4 regions of the Syntrophomonas sp. UBA1041 genome follow, and region 1 is predicted to be linked to each of the others. Evidence: riboswitches for the same ligand, from Rfam matches in the RefSeq annotation. Region 1 holds a riboswitch; each other region holds the start of a gene.
The links. Region 1 has a riboswitch for cobalamin ahead of cobT (nicotinate-nucleotide--dimethylbenzimidazole phosphoribosyltransferase). Riboswitches for the same ligand answer to the same signal wherever they lie in the genome.
Positions count from the first base shown of each region.

Region 1 (4,210 bases):
TGAGCCGGAACGTGATTTCTGGATTCATGTGGTGGTTTTTGACCGGGTATTGACCGAATAGCGAAAATTACAATTACATATCTTGGTGGATCGCGAAGAAACCTTTATGGGCGGCTTCAAGACAGACCAGTATTCTTATGAAAAGTCTTATTAGATGACAGTAAGGATATTGGCCCTTTGTTTTCAAGCATAAACGAAAAGAAAGAGGTGATGTGCAAACGATGATTCAGGGCGATGATAGTTGGGTATGGCGCTTTGCCCTTATCAGGGTATTTCACGGTGATCATAGCCTCCCTCCATTAGGAAATACCCTCTATCATAAGTAAAAATACCTGAGAGAGAAGATTTTAGAAAGGTGGAATTTATAATGGGTAAATTGGATGGCAAAGTGGTAGTAGTGACAGGTTCAGTTTCAGCAATTCCTGGTTTTGACTCTATCGGATCAGCAACAGTTCGTGAAGCATTGGCTGAAGGGGCAAGAGGGGTAGTTGTGTCCGACATTAATGACAAATTAGGTGAAGCTTTTGTTAAGGAATTAAACGATCAATACGGTGAAGGACGCGCAACTTTTGTTCACACTGACGTATCTCAACCTAAAGATGTTGAAAAATTATTTGAAATTACAGAAAAGGTTTATGGCGTTGTAAATGCAATAATGGCTAATGCCGGTGTGGTAACTGCGGAAGATTTCGATAAAGACCCGGAAGAAGTTTTAAAATCCCGCAAATTTATTCAAAGCATTAATGAAGATGGGGTATTCTATACAGCCTTATATGGTTCTCGTTTAATGATCAAACATGGAATAAAAGGTTCAATCGTGATGGTTTCAAGTATTCACGGGGTTGCCGGTCGTCCTAAAGTTGTAAATTGTGAAACCGGTGAAGTTTTTATTGAACGCTTCAATTTAATTCAATATACAATGGGTAAACATGGCGTAGTTGGTTTATCAAAAGCATTGGCCCTGCAATTGGCGGATTACGGTATACGTGTAAATACTGTAAATCCAGGTTATATTATGACCCCATTATTCCAAGCAGCTGTAGCTGCCGATAAAAATGATTTGGCAGCCCAAGATTCATTGGCGACAGAAGCATTTGACTTTGCGCAATTAGCAGCATTACATCCATTATGTAATGACCCGGTAAAAGATAAAGAAATCGTACCTCGCGGTAAATATGGCGGTCGCATGGGAGTTCCTGCTGAAATTGCCAAGCCTGCAGTATTTCTAATGTCCGATGAAGCATCCTTTGTGACAGGTCAAAAATTAGTAATTGACGGAGGTTATACGGCGGGCTAAAAATAAACGGATCAGGGCGGCTTTTAGCCAGTGTGGGGTAACCCGTGAAGACAGCCGATCATTCGGCATAAGTTTGTTTGGTAGAAAGAGGCTGTTCCAAGAACAGCCTTTTTTAAATATACTGACCCGGTTAAGTGTTAGCGCCGCCATTGGCTTCCTCTGGACTGAACATATGTTCCATACCCCGGGGCTATAAGTGTACATGGATCAGCCTACGTATCGCTATTGGAAGGTAGTGGCTGGCCCTTCCATTAGGTCTTGTCCGTGTATCTGTGTCATTCTTTGTTGGAAACGCCGGCTTCTCCGAAGGTGGCCATCTCTTTCATAACTTTTACGGCCGCTTCAAAGATCGGGAAGGTTAAAACCGCTCCGGTGCCTTCGCCCAGCCGCAGATCCAGGTGCAGGATAGGTTGCAGGCCCATATATTCCAGCATAATGCGGTGCCCGGGCTCCTGGGAAAGATGGGACGCAAACAGAAAATCCTGACAACGTTGATTCATCTTGCATGCCATGAGAGCAGCCGCGCTGGAAATGAAGCCATCCACTACCACCGGTACGCGCCGGGCTGCAGCGCCTATAATGACACCGGTCAAGGCGGCGATTTCCAGTCCCCCTACTTTCTTCAGCACATCCAGCGGCTGGCCGGGATCGGGCTGGTTTAGCTCCAGGGCCTGTTTGATTACCGCGATTTTCTTGTGGCGGCCGCTGTCATCAAGTCCGGTGCCGCGGCCGGTGATTATATCCAGATCAACCCCGCTAAATACAGCCAGAATGGCGCTGCTGGGAGTGGTGTTTCCGATTCCCATCTCCCCGGTGGCCACCAGGGCCGCCCCGGCATCGATCTCGGCCTGAACCAGTTCTATTCCCACTTCAATAGCAGCCACTGCTTCAGCTTCGGTCATGGCTGCTTCCCGGGCCATGTTGCGGGTTCCCTCCCGGATTTTGCGAACATTGAGCCGGGGATGCTCAATGGCCGGACCCATCACTCCCACATCTGTGACCACCACTTTGGAGCCGGTATAGTTGGAAAAAACATTAATGGCGGCCCCGTTATTAAGGAAGTTCAGTACCATTTGCGGGGTGACCTCCTGGGGATAGGCGCTGACTCCTTCGGCCACCACCCCATGGTCGCCGGCCATGACCATAACCACTTTAGCCCCCAGTTCGGGGATAGTTTTACCCTGGATGGCGGCCAGGCGCACTACGATCTGCTCCATAATCCCCAGGGCGCCCAGGGGTTTGGTGAGATTGTCCAGGCGCTTCTGCGCTGCTTGCGCCGCTTCAAGGTTCGGTTCTCCAATACTCTGCAAGGTTGCTTCCAGTCGTTCCATTTGATAAAACCTCCTTTAGTATTAGCCAAAATTAAAAAGTCCCCAAGCCATTAAGGCCTGAGAACTTTACCTTCATTCTCAACCAGATGTTTTACAGGCAGGTTTCCTGACTCCCGGATCAAACGCTCCTTAGATACAAGCCAGCCTTCCCAGTTTCCCAGTGGCTATACGGCTTGGAACTCCCCGGTTACAGTGGCGGGTCCGTTCAGGTCTTGCACCTGATTCCCTATTATCCCCTAAAGGGGCACCCGAAACATAAGGTAATTCAATTTTTTTAATTATATACTTGCACATGAAATACTGACAAGCACAAAAATAATCCGATCTATAGAGTAACTGAATATCTCTCTTCCAAAATCAGCCCCGCTTCAGAGCTGCCAACCTGGTATTTTATGCATTCCAGACTGTTCAATACCGGCTCCATCCGCTGTTCAATGGCCTGCGGCAACTCGGGGTCCGGGCTGAGCAGCCCCATGACCTTGATGATGTATTCGGTCTGATTGCCTTCCTTGATCCATTGCAGGGTGATATCAAAAACATCCTTCAGGGTCTGGGTCACATCCACTCCGGTAGCGGCGATGGAATAAGCGCGCCGTTCAGGCTTGCGGCAGCTCTCCTCACCCAGTTTGAAACTGCAGGTTTCCGTGCCACATCCCTGGCAGTGACCGCAGTTCAAGAAAAACAAGCTATCCGGATGCTGGCCTATAACCGCATAGCCCAGTTGATTCAGCATATCTGACAGAACCAGGTCCTGCAGGCTGAAATCTTCAGCCGCCATCCCGGCCGGCTTAAAGCGGGAAAGAAACTTGGCATAGATCAAAATACCGTAAGGGTATTTTACCGCTACCTCCGCCAAGGCCGGGGCGTAAGGCGGACAGCCCCCGGAGGCATAATCCGGGCATCCCTCCCGGCAGTAGCCGGTAATCCGGTCATAATCATGGCAGATTTCGGAAGAGTCGATCAATTTAAAGCCGATTTCAAGGGGATAGTTGTCTCCCTGCTTATCAGTGTATATGATCCACATAGTTCAACCTCCTGCATGGCGGTATTTTTCAATATATTTGACAACCGTCAGTTATATAACTGTTTATGGCGAATAACCGTCCCGTTCTGGGCTAGTGGCATGCAAACCGTCCGGTGCGGCAGTTGGGCTCGCTTCAATGTCCTCAGGCACAGGCTTTTTACGCCAATGAGTCAAGTCGTCGAAAAGGGTATAGATCACCGGCACCACCACCAGAGTCAACAAGGTGGAGGTGATCAGGCCTCCGATAGTGGCATGGGCCATCGGGGCCCGCCATTCGGCTCCTGCTCCCAGGGACATGGCCACTGGCACCATTCCCAGTATCATAGCGGTAGTTGTCATTAAAATAGGGCGCAGGCGGGTGGCGGCAGCCTCCCGCAAGGCTTGATTGCGTTCCACTCCCCTGGCCCGGGCTTGCTTGGTAAAGTCGATCAACAGTATGGCATTCTTGGTTACCAGGCCCATCAGCAAGATTACGCCGATCATGGAAACCAGACTCAAATCGCTGCCCATCAGGAACAAGCCCAGAATAGCTCCGACAATGGCCAGAGGCAGGGAAAA
Region 1 is NZ_DCEA01000112.1:10,070-14,279, reverse strand. Features, by position in the region: gene B2633_RS16580 (Na-translocating system protein MpsC family protein) at 1-61, shown strand, start outside; gene B2633_RS16575 (SDR family NAD(P)-dependent oxidoreductase) at 368-1,297, shown strand; gene cobT (nicotinate-nucleotide--dimethylbenzimidazole phosphoribosyltransferase) at 1,573-2,628, opposite strand; cobalamin riboswitch at 2,708-2,895, opposite strand; gene B2633_RS16565 (DUF2284 domain-containing protein) at 2,954-3,652, opposite strand; gene B2633_RS16560 (efflux RND transporter permease subunit) at 3,716-4,210, opposite strand, start outside.

Region 2 (4,210 bases), on a different contig from region 1:
GTCCGCCATGATTTGGTTACCGGTATTTCCGCCAGATGGCCGTCCGGCAGCTCTACTCTCACTGAGGCCGCCACTCTGTCCTGCAATAGTCTTATCAAAGCGGCTTTGCTGGCAGCGGCAGCACAAGTTCCGGTGGAATAACCCCAGCGCATGGCCTTCAATGAGCCCACCTCCTCCTGTATCAGCATTTCTCTTTAGCAGACTCAGATTTAATCCATTTCCACCAATTTCTATCTATTTCCATATTCAGCGCAGGCCTCCACAAAACGCCGGGCTGCTTTGGGATTGGCCCGCAGCTGCAGATGCAGATATGAAGCCAACAGTGAACCCTCGGCATATCCGCCCCGGCTTACTCCCCGCCCCATGCCTCCTTCGAGTCCGAAAGCACAGTCTTGCGGGTTGATACCCTCCAGGGTTGAGTAATGAAACTCGTGCCCGCGCAATACCTCGCCTTTTCCGGCTATTACTGTGTCTCTCAGGGCAATAGCCTTAATATAGCCTAGTTCCTGCAGCTTCCGGGTCATAATGATCTCACCCGGCACCAGCCCCACTCCGGGCCAGGAGTTGCCTTCCCAGTCCTTCAGGGTCCGGGACAAATACATCAGCCCGCCGCACTCCGCCAGTATGGGCATGCCCATCCGGTGGGCCTGGCGCAGAGCCTTCTGCATGCCGGAATTCCGGCTTAATTGCGGTAAAAACATTTCCGGGAAGCCGCCGCCGACATAGATCCCATCCACTTCCGGCAAAGAAGCATCATTCAGGGGGCTGAAATACTTCAGCTCTGCTCCCAGTTCAGACAGGTAGTCCAGACTGTCTTGATAGTAAAAACTAAAGGCGGCATCCCTGGCCACTCCGATAACAGTCCGCTTTTCAACCTGAGGCGCTTGCCAGATGAGTTCCATAGGCTTGGCTTCCCCGGCCAGGGCCAGTACCGCTTCCATATCCAGATTTGACTCTACCAAATCCGCCATTTTATGGAGATGGTCTGCCAATTCCCCATGTTCATCGGCGGGCAGCAAACCCAGATGCCGCTCGGGAATGGATATACTCTCCTGCCAGGGGACACAGCCCAGCACTTTGACTCCCAGCTCCGATTCCAGATTGGGAAGCACCCATTCTCGATGAAAAGGAGAGGCCTGGTTCAATACTATACCTTTGATTTCTACCTCGGGCTGGTATTCCATAAAGCCTTTAACCAACGCCACACAGCTCTGCGACATGCTTTTTACATTTACCACCAGAACCACCGGGGTGTTTAACATCAAAGCCACCTCGGCGCTGCTGCCGGCAATCCTCTCCCCCCGGTAGCCGTCAAACAGCCCCATCACCCCTTCAATGATGGATATCTCAGCCGAAGCGGCGTTCTTGGCAAACACAGTTTGCATCACCTGAGGAGGCATCATCCAGCTGTCCAGATTGTGGGAACTGCGACCGCAGGCATGACTGTGCAAACCGGAGTCAATATAATCCGGTCCTACTTTGAAGGGCTGCACCTTGATCCGGCGCCGCTTCAGAGCTGCCATCAACCCCAATGAAACTGTGGTTTTGCCGCTGCTGCTGTGCACGCCGGCGATCATCAGTCGTGGGAACTGCACCGAGACTCACTTCCTGCTTCCATATTTCCCAATAAAAAAGGCTTCTACTTGCTCAAAAGTAGAAGCCTACAGCTTTACCGTCCAAATGCGAACCAAACCCTATCCGCGGGGCTGATTATTCGCAAGCTATTGGCAGGTTTACTGGCTCCCAGATCATCCTCCCCACACCCCTTCCCGATTCCTCAGTGGCTAATGTGTGGTTCGTACTGGTTACAGTGGCGGGACCGCTCAGGATTTTAACCTGATTCCCTTTATCCCTCTCGGGACCAGTAGCTTCAACTTTAGAGTTGCCCCCATTATAATACAATCCTTTAAAAATGCCAACATAATAATTTGCGTACAAATGACACCGGAAAACGCTTTCCCTGAGTCATTATTCCGATGCGGTTCTGAATTGCTAAAACGAATGACACCGGGGAATTTGGTCTAATCATCACCCCGGCTTGGGAGCTGATTGCCGCGCTGTATGACCCTGGATCCAAAACGCCGGCGGATCTGATCCATAAGCATATCCACCTTTTCATATTGGGCAGATTCTTCGAAGAGGCCGCCCTGCTCCCAATCCGGTGCCGATGATAGCTTTCCCAGGCTGAGGCCGATCAGGCGTAAGGGAGAATCTCCCCGGTAGCTCTTCTGCAGCAGTTCATCAGCGACCTGCCCGATGACCACATCAGCATGGCTGGGGGCGATAGTCCGGCTGCGGTTGATGGTTTTAAAGCTGCTGTAACGCAGTTTGAGGGTTACTGTAGAACAGTACAGCTTGTCGCGGCGCAGTTTACGGCACAACTCGGCGGAGAAAGCAGCCAGGTTTTTTTGCAGGATCTGCATATCATCAATGTCTTCCGGAAAGGTGACCTCCCTGCCCAGGGATTTACGCTCTTCATGGGTTTCGACCTGGCGTGTGTCGATGCCCCGGGCTAATTCCCAGTAATGCTGCCCGCTTGCGCCCATGCGTTCTGCAAGCCAACCGGTTGGGAGGTCCTGTACATCACCGACGGTTTTGATCCCCAGCCGCTCCAGGGCTTGCCGGGCCTTTTCACCCACCCCCCAGAGCCGTGTGACCGGCAGGGGTCTTATTATTTCCAGGGCCCGGTCATAGGGGATGATGCACAAACCGTCCGGTTTGTTCAGGTCGGAGGCCAGCTTGGCCAGGAACTTGTTATAAGAAATGCCCACCGATATAGTCAGGCCCAGTTCGCTTCTGACCCGGCGTTTGATTTCCCGCCCAATAGCCTCCGGGCTGCCGAAGAGATTTTGAGTTCCGCTGATATCAAGAAAAGCCTCGTCAACGGAAATTGGTTCCATGAGGGGGGTGTAATCGGAGAGAATGGCAAAAACCTGATGGGATACCTCCAGGTAACGCTCCATGCGCACCGGCAGAAATACGCCTTGCGGGCACAAACGCCTGGCCTGAGCGGCGGGCATGGCCGAGCGTACTCCGAATTTCCTGGCCTCGTAGGAGCAGGTGGAAACGACCCCCCGCGAGGCGGCAGATCCCCCGACTATGACTGGCTTTCCCTTTAGGGAGGGATTGTCGTTTTGTTCCACCGCGGCGTAGAATGCATCCAGATCACAGTGAATGATATGTAGAGAGTGATTCACCTCGCCGGTCATTTTCACACTTCCCCGTGCTTTTTAACCCAATATGATTCCATTAAAGCAAAAGCCCTTTACCTGACAGCGATATCTGGAAATCGATCCGGGTCATCCTTAACCTGCCGGCTGCCTGATAATGGTCTTAAGCCGGGCAGGGGTGGTCTTGCGGGGATCGTTAAGGTAGATTTCATGATGATACCCCCGCAGGCTGTAGCCTTGCTCACCGATGAATTGGTGCAGTTTCATTATGGTGTCATGTTCCTCGGAATAAGGACCGACATACATCACCTGGGCTGCCAGGCCTTCTTCAAAGGATTCGAAGCGCAGCCGGGGCAGCGCCGTAAGGGGTTTCTTTTTGGCCGCAGCCGCTTTGGCCTGCTCAACCATGCCCGCTTCAATAAATGGCGGCTGCATTATCATCATAGTCCATTGCCAGTTATCCTTATCGCCTGTAAGAAAAACCTGTTCAGAAGCCCCATACCACAATCCTTCCAGGGGCATTACAGTATAATCGGGGCTTTCTTTTTTGCTCTGGAACTTGAGGGCGTAAGACACTGAGTAAAGGGCTTCGACAGCCTCTTTATAGTCCGGGGAGGTGTTGGGGTCACCCTGCCCGTTTATCATCAGGAAATTGAAGGCCGGCACCCGGACCAGGATATTTTTTCCCAGCGGGGTATTGTATAAGCGGGAATACTGCTTCTTCAGATCGATTTTTTCCATAGTAAAAATCCTCCTAGGTACATTATACCCCGGAGGAAGACTTGAATCACAGCAGATGCAGGCAGTGACGGTGATATGTTATGCGCTGGGGACATTCACAAAAAAGTCAGGTGATGGCGTTGTAACCATCACCTGCTTAAACAAAGAAGAGGTCCTTAGATATCCCTTGTCCACAGTGAGCACATGGCGGGCCCAGTTCCAACGCACAGCGCTGCTCCCCCAACAGTCTTGCCGATGTTCTCAAGTTCGTAATACAGGGAAACGATGATACGCAAAGCCGTGGCTCCAATCGGATGGCC
Region 2 is NZ_DCEA01000066.1:3,618-7,827, reverse strand. Features, by position in the region: gene cbiD (cobalt-precorrin-5B (C(1))-methyltransferase CbiD) at 1-188, opposite strand, end outside; gene B2633_RS09590 (cobyrinic acid a,c-diamide synthase CobB) at 231-1,595, opposite strand; cobalamin riboswitch at 1,710-1,881, opposite strand; gene B2633_RS09585 (DNA polymerase IV) at 2,022-3,209, opposite strand; gene B2633_RS09580 (GyrI-like domain-containing protein) at 3,306-3,911, opposite strand; gene B2633_RS09575 (thiolase family protein) at 4,067-4,210, opposite strand, start outside.
Region 2: linked by a shared signal. The riboswitch ahead of B2633_RS09590 (cobyrinic acid a,c-diamide synthase CobB) and the one ahead of cobT (nicotinate-nucleotide--dimethylbenzimidazole phosphoribosyltransferase) in region 1 are both predicted to bind cobalamin.

Region 3 (4,210 bases), on a different contig from region 1:
TACTCAGCCATGATAGCATACTATCGGAAAGAAATCAAAATCACGGCAAAACCGGTTTTGACTGATTCTGTCCCCAGGGACACTATTGCCGGGCCCAGGTGCTTAAATATTCAGTAATATTGGCATCTGTATTTGTTACGGCTTTGCTTTACCCCGGAGCCTGACAGCTCAAATCTGGCTGCTGCGCCAGGCGGATATGTCCTCCCATTCGGTAAGGCTTATATGCATCTCGACCAGTCGGCTTGCCACCCCTTGCTGCTTTAAGCCCGTCATAATGCCTTGCACGTATTCCGCCTTTTCCGGCGGGTAGACTGATGCCCGGGGCAAATCCACCATCATGTACGGATCGCCCTCTTTGTAGTATCCCGCTTCGGTTTTAATCGCCAGCATTTTAATCACCATGCTCCTCCTCTCCGGGGTGACAAATCGTCGGGAATGTCTTTTACATCTTCTCCAAAAGCTGGTTAAGCCTGATAATGCCCCGTTCCGGGCGTTGATTTTGTGCTGACACCCATGCTCTAAGCTTTTGCAGGGCCAGGCCCTTGTTAATCATTTCCCTGGCAGCCTGCAGGCAGTCGGCCAGAGATGACTCCGGTCTGGTAACATAGATGACCAGTGCGGCATTCAGGCAGGCAATATCGGTGCGGGGGCCGTTTTCCAGCCCCGCAATCACCCGCAGGAATTGCAGGACCTCCTGTTCCCTGTCGATATGGGGCCTGAGATCCTCCAGACTGGCCTGTTTAATTCCGTAATCCTGCGGGTAAAAAGAAAACTCGCGAATTGAGCCGTCGGGATACAATTCTGCCACCAGGGTCTCTCCCAGGGTGGAAGCCTCATCCATGCCCTGTTCGCCGCCGGCGTCCAGCCCGTGTACCACCAGGGCGCGCCGGTATCCTATTTCGTTCATCACCCTGGCTACCGGGGTCAGCAATCCCCGGTCGTAGACGCCGCGGACGGCATAGCGGGGCAGGGCCGGGTTGGCCAGGGAGGCCGCAATGTTCAGAACTGTTCCGAACGAAATCTGGGATAAAATTCTGCCCAGGCTTTGATGAATATGCGGGCTCATACCATTAAAGATACCGATACCAGCCGTTTCAATGCTGTGTTTCACCAGTTCCGGTGGACCTTCAACATCAACGCCCAATGCTTCTAAAAGGTCGATGGTTCCGCAGCTGGAGGTAATGGCGCGGCTGCCGTGCTTGGCCATCACCACTCCCGCAGCTGCCGCAATGATAGATGCGGCAGTACTGATGTTAAACGTTTTCAGGCTATCCATCCCGGTGCCGCAGTTTTCCACCACATCAGCATGGTTATCCAGGGCAACCTTGCAGGTGTCATGTTCATATATAGCCTCCCAGATCCCGGCAATCTCTTCAGCGGTCTCACCTTTGGCGGCCAGGGCGCTCAAAAATGCGCCCTGATGCATGGCCGACTGACGATCCAGCAGAACTTCACTGAATACTGTCTTGGAACGGTCCCGCGGCAGATCAACCTGGTTGATCAAATCAGCAATAGTCCGGCCAAATTCCTGTGCGCATAATGACATCTCACATTACCTCCCTTTTTTCATATCCATCGCTATTTTCATTTCCTTCCCCGCAGCTATCAAATCCAACCCTTCTTGCAGTTCATCCAGTCCGATACGCCTGGAAATCAGGTCTTTGACCACCACATCCCCTCTTTCCATCAACTGCATGGCGGAGCGGTTATTACGTATGGAGCATCCATATGCGCCGATAACGGTTAGTTCCAGGTAGTGAAGCAGGTTCCATTCATCATTGGTGAAGCCCGGCTGCTGTGACATCCCGCTGAAGAATCCAATCCGCCCCCGCTTGGAGCATACCTGCAGGGAGCTTCTGAAGGCATTGGGATCGGGACAACAAGGTATGACGACATCAGCCTGGCCGTGATCTGTAATGACCGTGAGCGCCTTTCTGAGCCCTTCAAGATCAGCCAGTAAGTGGCATCTATTTTCCAAATCCTGCAGACGCATCATTCTATCAGGATGGCTCTCCACTATGAAGATCTCTTCAGCCCCCCGGCTCCTGGCCAGCCGGGCGTTTAATATTCCCAGGGGACCGCCCCCCCAAATCAGGACTGCATCACCATGACCGACATGCAAAGCGTCCTGCATATTAATGGCACAGGCCAGAGGCTCTGACATACAGGCTTCTTCAAATGACAATCCCGCCGGGATGTGATTGAGAATGCCCCTCTGGGCCGCCGCAGCAGGTATGTGCAGATACTCCTGAAAGCCTCCGTCACGGTGGAATCCCATGATTTCCACCCGGTCGCACAGGTGGTCCAGACCTTGCCGGCAAAAATGGCAGTTTCCGCAGGGCACACCGGGTGAAACCTGCACCCGGTCCCCGGGGCGGAATTCAGTCTGACTGCAGGCCTCAACCACGGTGGCGGTTATCTCGTGCCCGAGCACTCGGGGAAGCCGCAGATCCCGCTGTCCGATGGTGTAGGCTTTCATATCAGTACGGCACAAGCCGCACACCTCGGTTTTTAAAATGACATCCCCCTCCTGGCATTGAGGTTCGGGACGGTCTTCAATACGGATGCTGCCGATGGTCTCCAAAACCGCTGCTTTGATTTCATTCACCCCCATAAAAAATAAAAAACCCATACCTCAAAAAGGTATGGACTCTCCAATTCCGCACCAGGTTTTTGCCTTTCGGCTTCAACCTTAAGCTACAGGCAGGTCTCCTGACTCAGCTTCTTCACCGGCATGCCCCTTCCCCCTTACCGGAGTGGCTGCGGCATCGGCTCAGCATTACAGTGGCGGGCCCGCCCGGGATTTGCACCCGGTTCCCTATTCTCCCTGTCGGGCACCTGCAACTCTCATGGCCTATTTTTTTGTTTATACTAGGATGAATTCCCGGTTTTGTCAAGGCAAGATTTTCCCTGCTCCGCTATGAGAACTGCTTCAGGGTGTACGGGTGGAGACGTGAGGCCGGCTTCACGGTGCTCTTTATTCAGTTTATCCCACCACGCAGCATGGCGATGTATTACGTACTCCCTATCGATATAGCCTGTGAACATACTTGCTACCAGGGGCCGGTTAGCCTTGATGAGAAACGCTGCCAGGTGAACAATAACCGAAAGCAGCAATATCACGGTAAACAGATTATGAATCTGCGCCAGCCAGAATACCGTACCCACTGAAAATTCCATCCCGGGCAGGTTTTTATATACCTTCAGTATTCCGGTTACAATCAAGGCCATTACCGAGAAAGCAGTCACCGCGAAGGCCAGGCGTTGTTCTGCCAGATATTTGTCATTTTCCGGTTCCTCGGCCAACCCCAGCATGGAAGCAAATATCTGCATGGACTCCTTAAAATCACCCCTGCGGGGTATGATGTCCCATCTTTTACTGACAATTAAATAGGTCACATAATAGGCACTTATAAATATTAATGCCATAGCTGCCAGATAATGCAGATACAATGTAGCCAGAAAATTGCTCGACCAGGCCAGCCCCGGTAGTTGGTCCACATAATATCTTTTGTAAACGGGCATTTGTCCAAAGCCGGTAAACAACAGGACAAAAATAGACATCGCGGTAACCCAATGAGTAAAGCGTATAGCTGTATTGTGGCGCTTAATCTTCAACGTCATTGCCCCCTTTCATAATCTGGTAAGTACTTATTCCTGCTGCCAATACCCCGGCAACAGGAGCCATTAATAAACCGCTCAAGATATTACCAGGCTCGTCAAGTGGGTTTTCAATATTTACCGCCATATCGACTCTGCCAGTCGTGCCGTCCAGATCCTGGTCGATAATGGCAAGATTGATAACTTCAAAAGGTATCATGGAAATATAGAAATTAGCTGTTCCACCGTTCTCCTCATCTCCGTACACATAGCCTTGATTCTGGCGGGCCCAGTTCTGTGCATACTCATGCAGCTCATACTGAGGGCCAAACATAATAGCATTCCTGGGACAGGCGTTTACGCAGGCCGGTTGCTGTCCCTGCTTGATCAGATCATGGCACATGTCACATTTATACATAACTCCTCCTCCAGCCAAATCCGGGACTACTTCCAAATACAGCCCTACCCCGCCCTGGCGCTGAGGGATATGCCAGGGGCAAACGTCCCTGCATTTAGCCCCTCCAAAACACCCCTTGGGGTTGATCACCACTGGACCTTCGGCGGTCTTATCATTAACACCAAAAGGACATAAAGTTGAACAGGGCGGATT
Region 3 is NZ_DCEA01000003.1:23,930-28,139, forward strand. Features, by position in the region: gene B2633_RS00625 (hypothetical protein) at 169-399, opposite strand; gene trpD (anthranilate phosphoribosyltransferase) at 443-1,546, opposite strand; gene B2633_RS00635 (alcohol dehydrogenase catalytic domain-containing protein) at 1,553-2,632, opposite strand; cobalamin riboswitch at 2,686-2,857, opposite strand; gene B2633_RS00640 (formate dehydrogenase subunit gamma) at 2,872-3,618, opposite strand; gene B2633_RS00645 (4Fe-4S dicluster domain-containing protein) at 3,608-4,210, opposite strand, start outside.
Region 3: linked by a shared signal. The riboswitch ahead of B2633_RS00635 (alcohol dehydrogenase catalytic domain-containing protein) and the one ahead of cobT (nicotinate-nucleotide--dimethylbenzimidazole phosphoribosyltransferase) in region 1 are both predicted to bind cobalamin.

Region 4 (4,210 bases), on a different contig from region 1:
ACGTAGATGTCCTGGGCGGTTTGCAGAAAGATAAAGATATTCATATAGATTAATCCCATCAGATCGACTGCCACACCGGGAAGCTTGAACAAGCGCAGCACGTAAACCAGCTGCACCACTGGCGTAGTCAAGGCCAGCAGATACATGGCACTTACACAGGCCAGACTGCGCAAAAGCAGGTTTATAGCCTCCTGTAAAGACTGGGGGGAAACGCCCCACCACATGCCTCCGGCATAAACCCCCGGCCAGATACCAGTTGAAAGCGTGCTGTTGGTTATGGCCACGCTCACGCAACCCACCGTCAGGAATACCAGGGGAATTGCCATTAAACCAAGATATAAGCGCCAGGAGACCCTGGCTTTCCCCACCAGCAGGGCGAATATTGCCAGGATTACCAGACAGGAAATGGTTCTGGAATCAAGTGCCAGAACCACTACCAGGATGGCCAGGGTCAGACCAAGCTTAACAGCCGGATGCAGCAGGTACCAGGGAGAATTGTAGGCGGCCTGGTCTATGCTGTTCATGCCTGAGCCCTGCCTTTACTCCTGCCTATGCTGTAGCCCAGATAGTAACATATGAATCCTGTCCCCAGGGCCGCTTGCAAGGCGAACAGCAGGGATTCGATTTCTCCGCTGGGAGGCTCCCATATTGGGTTGAACCAGGGTTCATAGCCGGGATTGATTTCTTCGATGACACCCTCAGCCTGCCCGTCGGCTCCGCCAAACTCTGCGCCTTGATTACTATATAAGGCGTAGACTACCAGACACAACATGATGGCGATCAATATAAGATTTCTCTTCACGCCTGCTCACCTCCGATGCTCATGTCACGCAGGCTTTCCACTTCCTGCCGGTTGTACGCATATAACAAATCCACCACTAATACGGTCAATATGCCTTCTATTATAGCGATAGGTACCTGTGTCACTGCAAAAATGCCGGTGAATTTGATCAAAGCCCCATAAAAACCGTCGGGACCTCCCGGGTAGGCTAAAGCTAATTGCAGGGCAGTAACGCAGTAGGTGGCAAGACTTCCCAGCGCCGCCCCAATGAGTACTGCAGCCCAGTGGGGCAGCCTGGTCTTTTTTAGGAGGGCGTAAACGCCGTAAGTCACTAGCGGGCCTACGATTGCCATAGACATGACATTGGCGCCAAGAGTGGTCAACCCGCCATGGGCCAAAAGAAGGGCCTGGAATAATAAAACGATCAGGCCGATAAGCACCATTACGGCAGGCCCGAAAAGAATGGCTCCCAGGGCCACCCCGGTAGGATGGGAGCAACTGCCGGTGACAGATGGCAGTTTTAGTGCCGAAAGCACGAAAGTAAAGGCGCCCGCAAAGGCTAACAACAGCATGGCTCTGGGGTTTTGGGCCACCAATTGCCGGGTTTTTCTGATGCTCAGGTAAAGAAAAGGCAGCATTAAGACAAACCAGGCCACAGCCCAGGGCAGCGGTAAGAATCCTTCCATTATGTGCATTCCGAATGATAACAAGATAGTTAACCTCCTTCCTGGTTACGATCAGTTCACTCTTTTAATCAGCTATATCAGGCAAATCAATTAAGTCTATTCCCCCCTATCGCTGTATTAAATCCATTAACTGCTTTATCCCGCAGGCGGTAGGATATTGTTGCGAGGTCTTTCTTTTGATGACAACAATAGTCAGATTAAGATCCAGGGCGGCCGAGATTTTGGTGTCTGCGCCGCCCATTTTGCCGCTGTCCCGCGTCACCACGACATCCGCATTATAAGTCTTGAATAATGTTTTGTTAATTTTGCGGGAAAAGGGGCCTTGCATGGCCACGATATCATGGATAGGAATTCCAATATCCTGGCATTTCTTTACTATTTTCCAGTCCGGCAGTACGCGGACTACAAACCGGGTCCCCTGCAGGCGGGAGTCATTGCAGAAGCTGTCCAGGCAATAGCTCCCGGTAGTTAAGAATACATTTCTGGCGCCGATTTCAACTAATTTGTCCACCGCATCTGCAAATGAATATACCGTGAACAATAACGGCGAAACAGGCAGTTCCAATTCCTCCCGGTAATAGCGGATATATCGAGGTGCGGGGGTGATCTGGTTTATGGCTTCGAAAAGGCCGCTGCTGCTCTCGGAGCTGGCGTCAATCACTATTTTCACCTCTTGGTCATTAACAAACTGCATCAAATCCAGGTTATGATCAGGCAGGAGATGACATCCCAGTCCGGCGTCGATAATGTGGTGACGGCAGGAAGAATTGGTTGGATAAACAACCACCTGACAACCGCATTCAATAATCCGTGCCATGATCTCGGGGGCTTCTTTAATTCCTGCGACCAGCATAATCAACCCATTTCCCTCCCTGCTTACAGGCATAAAAAATAGCAGCACATCTTGAAACCTCACCTTGGCGGTGACAGCAAGAACAGGCTGCTTACTGGCTCAGGTATCATCGTGTCACCAGATCTGGCAGACACTCTCCCAATACAGTCACTGGCTCGGTTTGGCACCGATTGTCTTTTCAGCCGTTTCCCTCAGGAAAAGGCGCCCTATGTTTATTCAATATAAAAACCCTGTACCGTATGATACAGGGTTGTGGTTCACGACCATCGTACACACCCATGCACCGTGGGCTAATGTAGACTAAATAGAATGCAGCAGGTTTCCTGACTGAGGTTCATCGCCTTTTACGCCTTCCCAGATCTTCATCCAGTGGCATTCAGTAAAAGGCTCCCCATTACAGTGGCGGCACCGTGATGGATTTTCACCATCTTCCCTGTGTCATTCTTCACTGTTATTTAGTTAAGTCTTATTTTATCGGTTTTGGGCAAATATTTCAATCTTTTTTGGTACGCAAATTAAAACCTTTTTCAAAAACCTGGCATTTAATAAAGTTACTTCACTTGACCTGTTTCAAGGCCTCTACGAGGCGCAGGTTTTGATCGCGGCCTTTTACGGCGATGCGGAAGTAATATGGGGATAGGTTTGCGAAATTCGAGCAGTTGCGGATTAAAATACCGCGGGGACCCAGGCGCTCCTGCCACTCGTCTGCCGTAAGGCCGCTTTTTTCCGCGTCGATGAGCAGGAAGTTGCTTACCCCGGGGAATACCTGCAAAAACGGCAGCTCTTGCAGCCGCTCTATGAATAACTGCCTTTCCTGATTGACAAAGGCGATGGTCTTTTCCATATAAGCCACATCAGCCAGCGAAGCCCGCCCGGCCGCCAGAGCCAGGGTGTTGATCCGCCAGGTGGGGAGCAAAAACTCCATGCGTTTGATATGTTCTGCACAGGCTGCCGCATAACCCAGACGCAGGCCGGGAATAGCAAAAAATTTGGTTAAGGATCCCACCACTACAAGGTGGGGATTGTGCTCCACCTCCTGGCTTATGGAGAGTTCCCGGCCGGCGAAATCCAGAAAGGCCTCATCAACCACCATAACTCCCCGGACGTCCTGCACATAAGCGGCCAACTCCAGCAATTCCTGCGGTTTAAAAAGATTGCCGGTGGGGTTATTGGGATTACCGATAAATATCAGGTCACCGGGCTGCAGGGCCTCCCTGATCTCTGGCAAAGGCAGCCTAAACTGTTTATCGGCATCCAGGGCAATTCTAACCACCCGCGGGTTTTCCAGGCCTTCTCCGTATTCGGAAAAACAGGGGGCCAACAACAAGAGCCGCCCTTTATAAAACATCCTTCCCAGAAGGTAGATTAATTCCGAACCGCCGTTGCCCAGGACCAAATTGGCCTTATCCACCCCCAGGTGCTGAGCCAGGGCCAGTTTACAGGAATCGCCGCACGGTTCGGGATAGTGAGTCAGCTGTGAGATATTGCTTTCAATTGCCTCCAGGGCTTGCGGCGACGGTCCCAGAGGGTTGATGTTGGCGCTGAAATCCAGGATCTCGTCAAGCGCTATCCCCCACCTCTGGGCGGCTTTCCACACATCGCCGCCATGAACCGGTTTGCATAAATGTTGACTGCCCATAACACCTCCTACTCTGAACTGTCTAACCCCACCAGCGGGATAACAGAACTCCCAGGACTACCGCCTCTGCACTTACCAGGAGCATGATGCTAAGGCTTTGCTTGATGTGATCTATTTGCATCGGATGAAGGGGCTGACCCATTACCGCCCGCGGTGAGGCAATGCCGCCGTAATAATTGAGGCCTCCCAGCTGTATCCCCAGCGCCCCGGCTACGGCCGCTTCGGGAATGCCGCTGTTGGGGCTGGGATGC
Region 4 is NZ_DCEA01000066.1:18,103-22,312, reverse strand. Features, by position in the region: gene cbiQ (cobalt ECF transporter T component CbiQ) at 1-524, opposite strand, end outside; gene B2633_RS09675 (energy-coupling factor ABC transporter substrate-binding protein) at 521-802, opposite strand; gene B2633_RS09670 (energy-coupling factor ABC transporter permease) at 799-1,491, opposite strand; gene B2633_RS09665 (precorrin-6A/cobalt-precorrin-6A reductase) at 1,574-2,353, opposite strand; cobalamin riboswitch at 2,617-2,788, opposite strand; gene cobD (threonine-phosphate decarboxylase CobD) at 2,877-3,959, opposite strand; gene cbiB (adenosylcobinamide-phosphate synthase CbiB) at 3,982-4,210, opposite strand, start outside.
Region 4: linked by a shared signal. The riboswitch ahead of B2633_RS09665 (precorrin-6A/cobalt-precorrin-6A reductase) and the one ahead of cobT (nicotinate-nucleotide--dimethylbenzimidazole phosphoribosyltransferase) in region 1 are both predicted to bind cobalamin.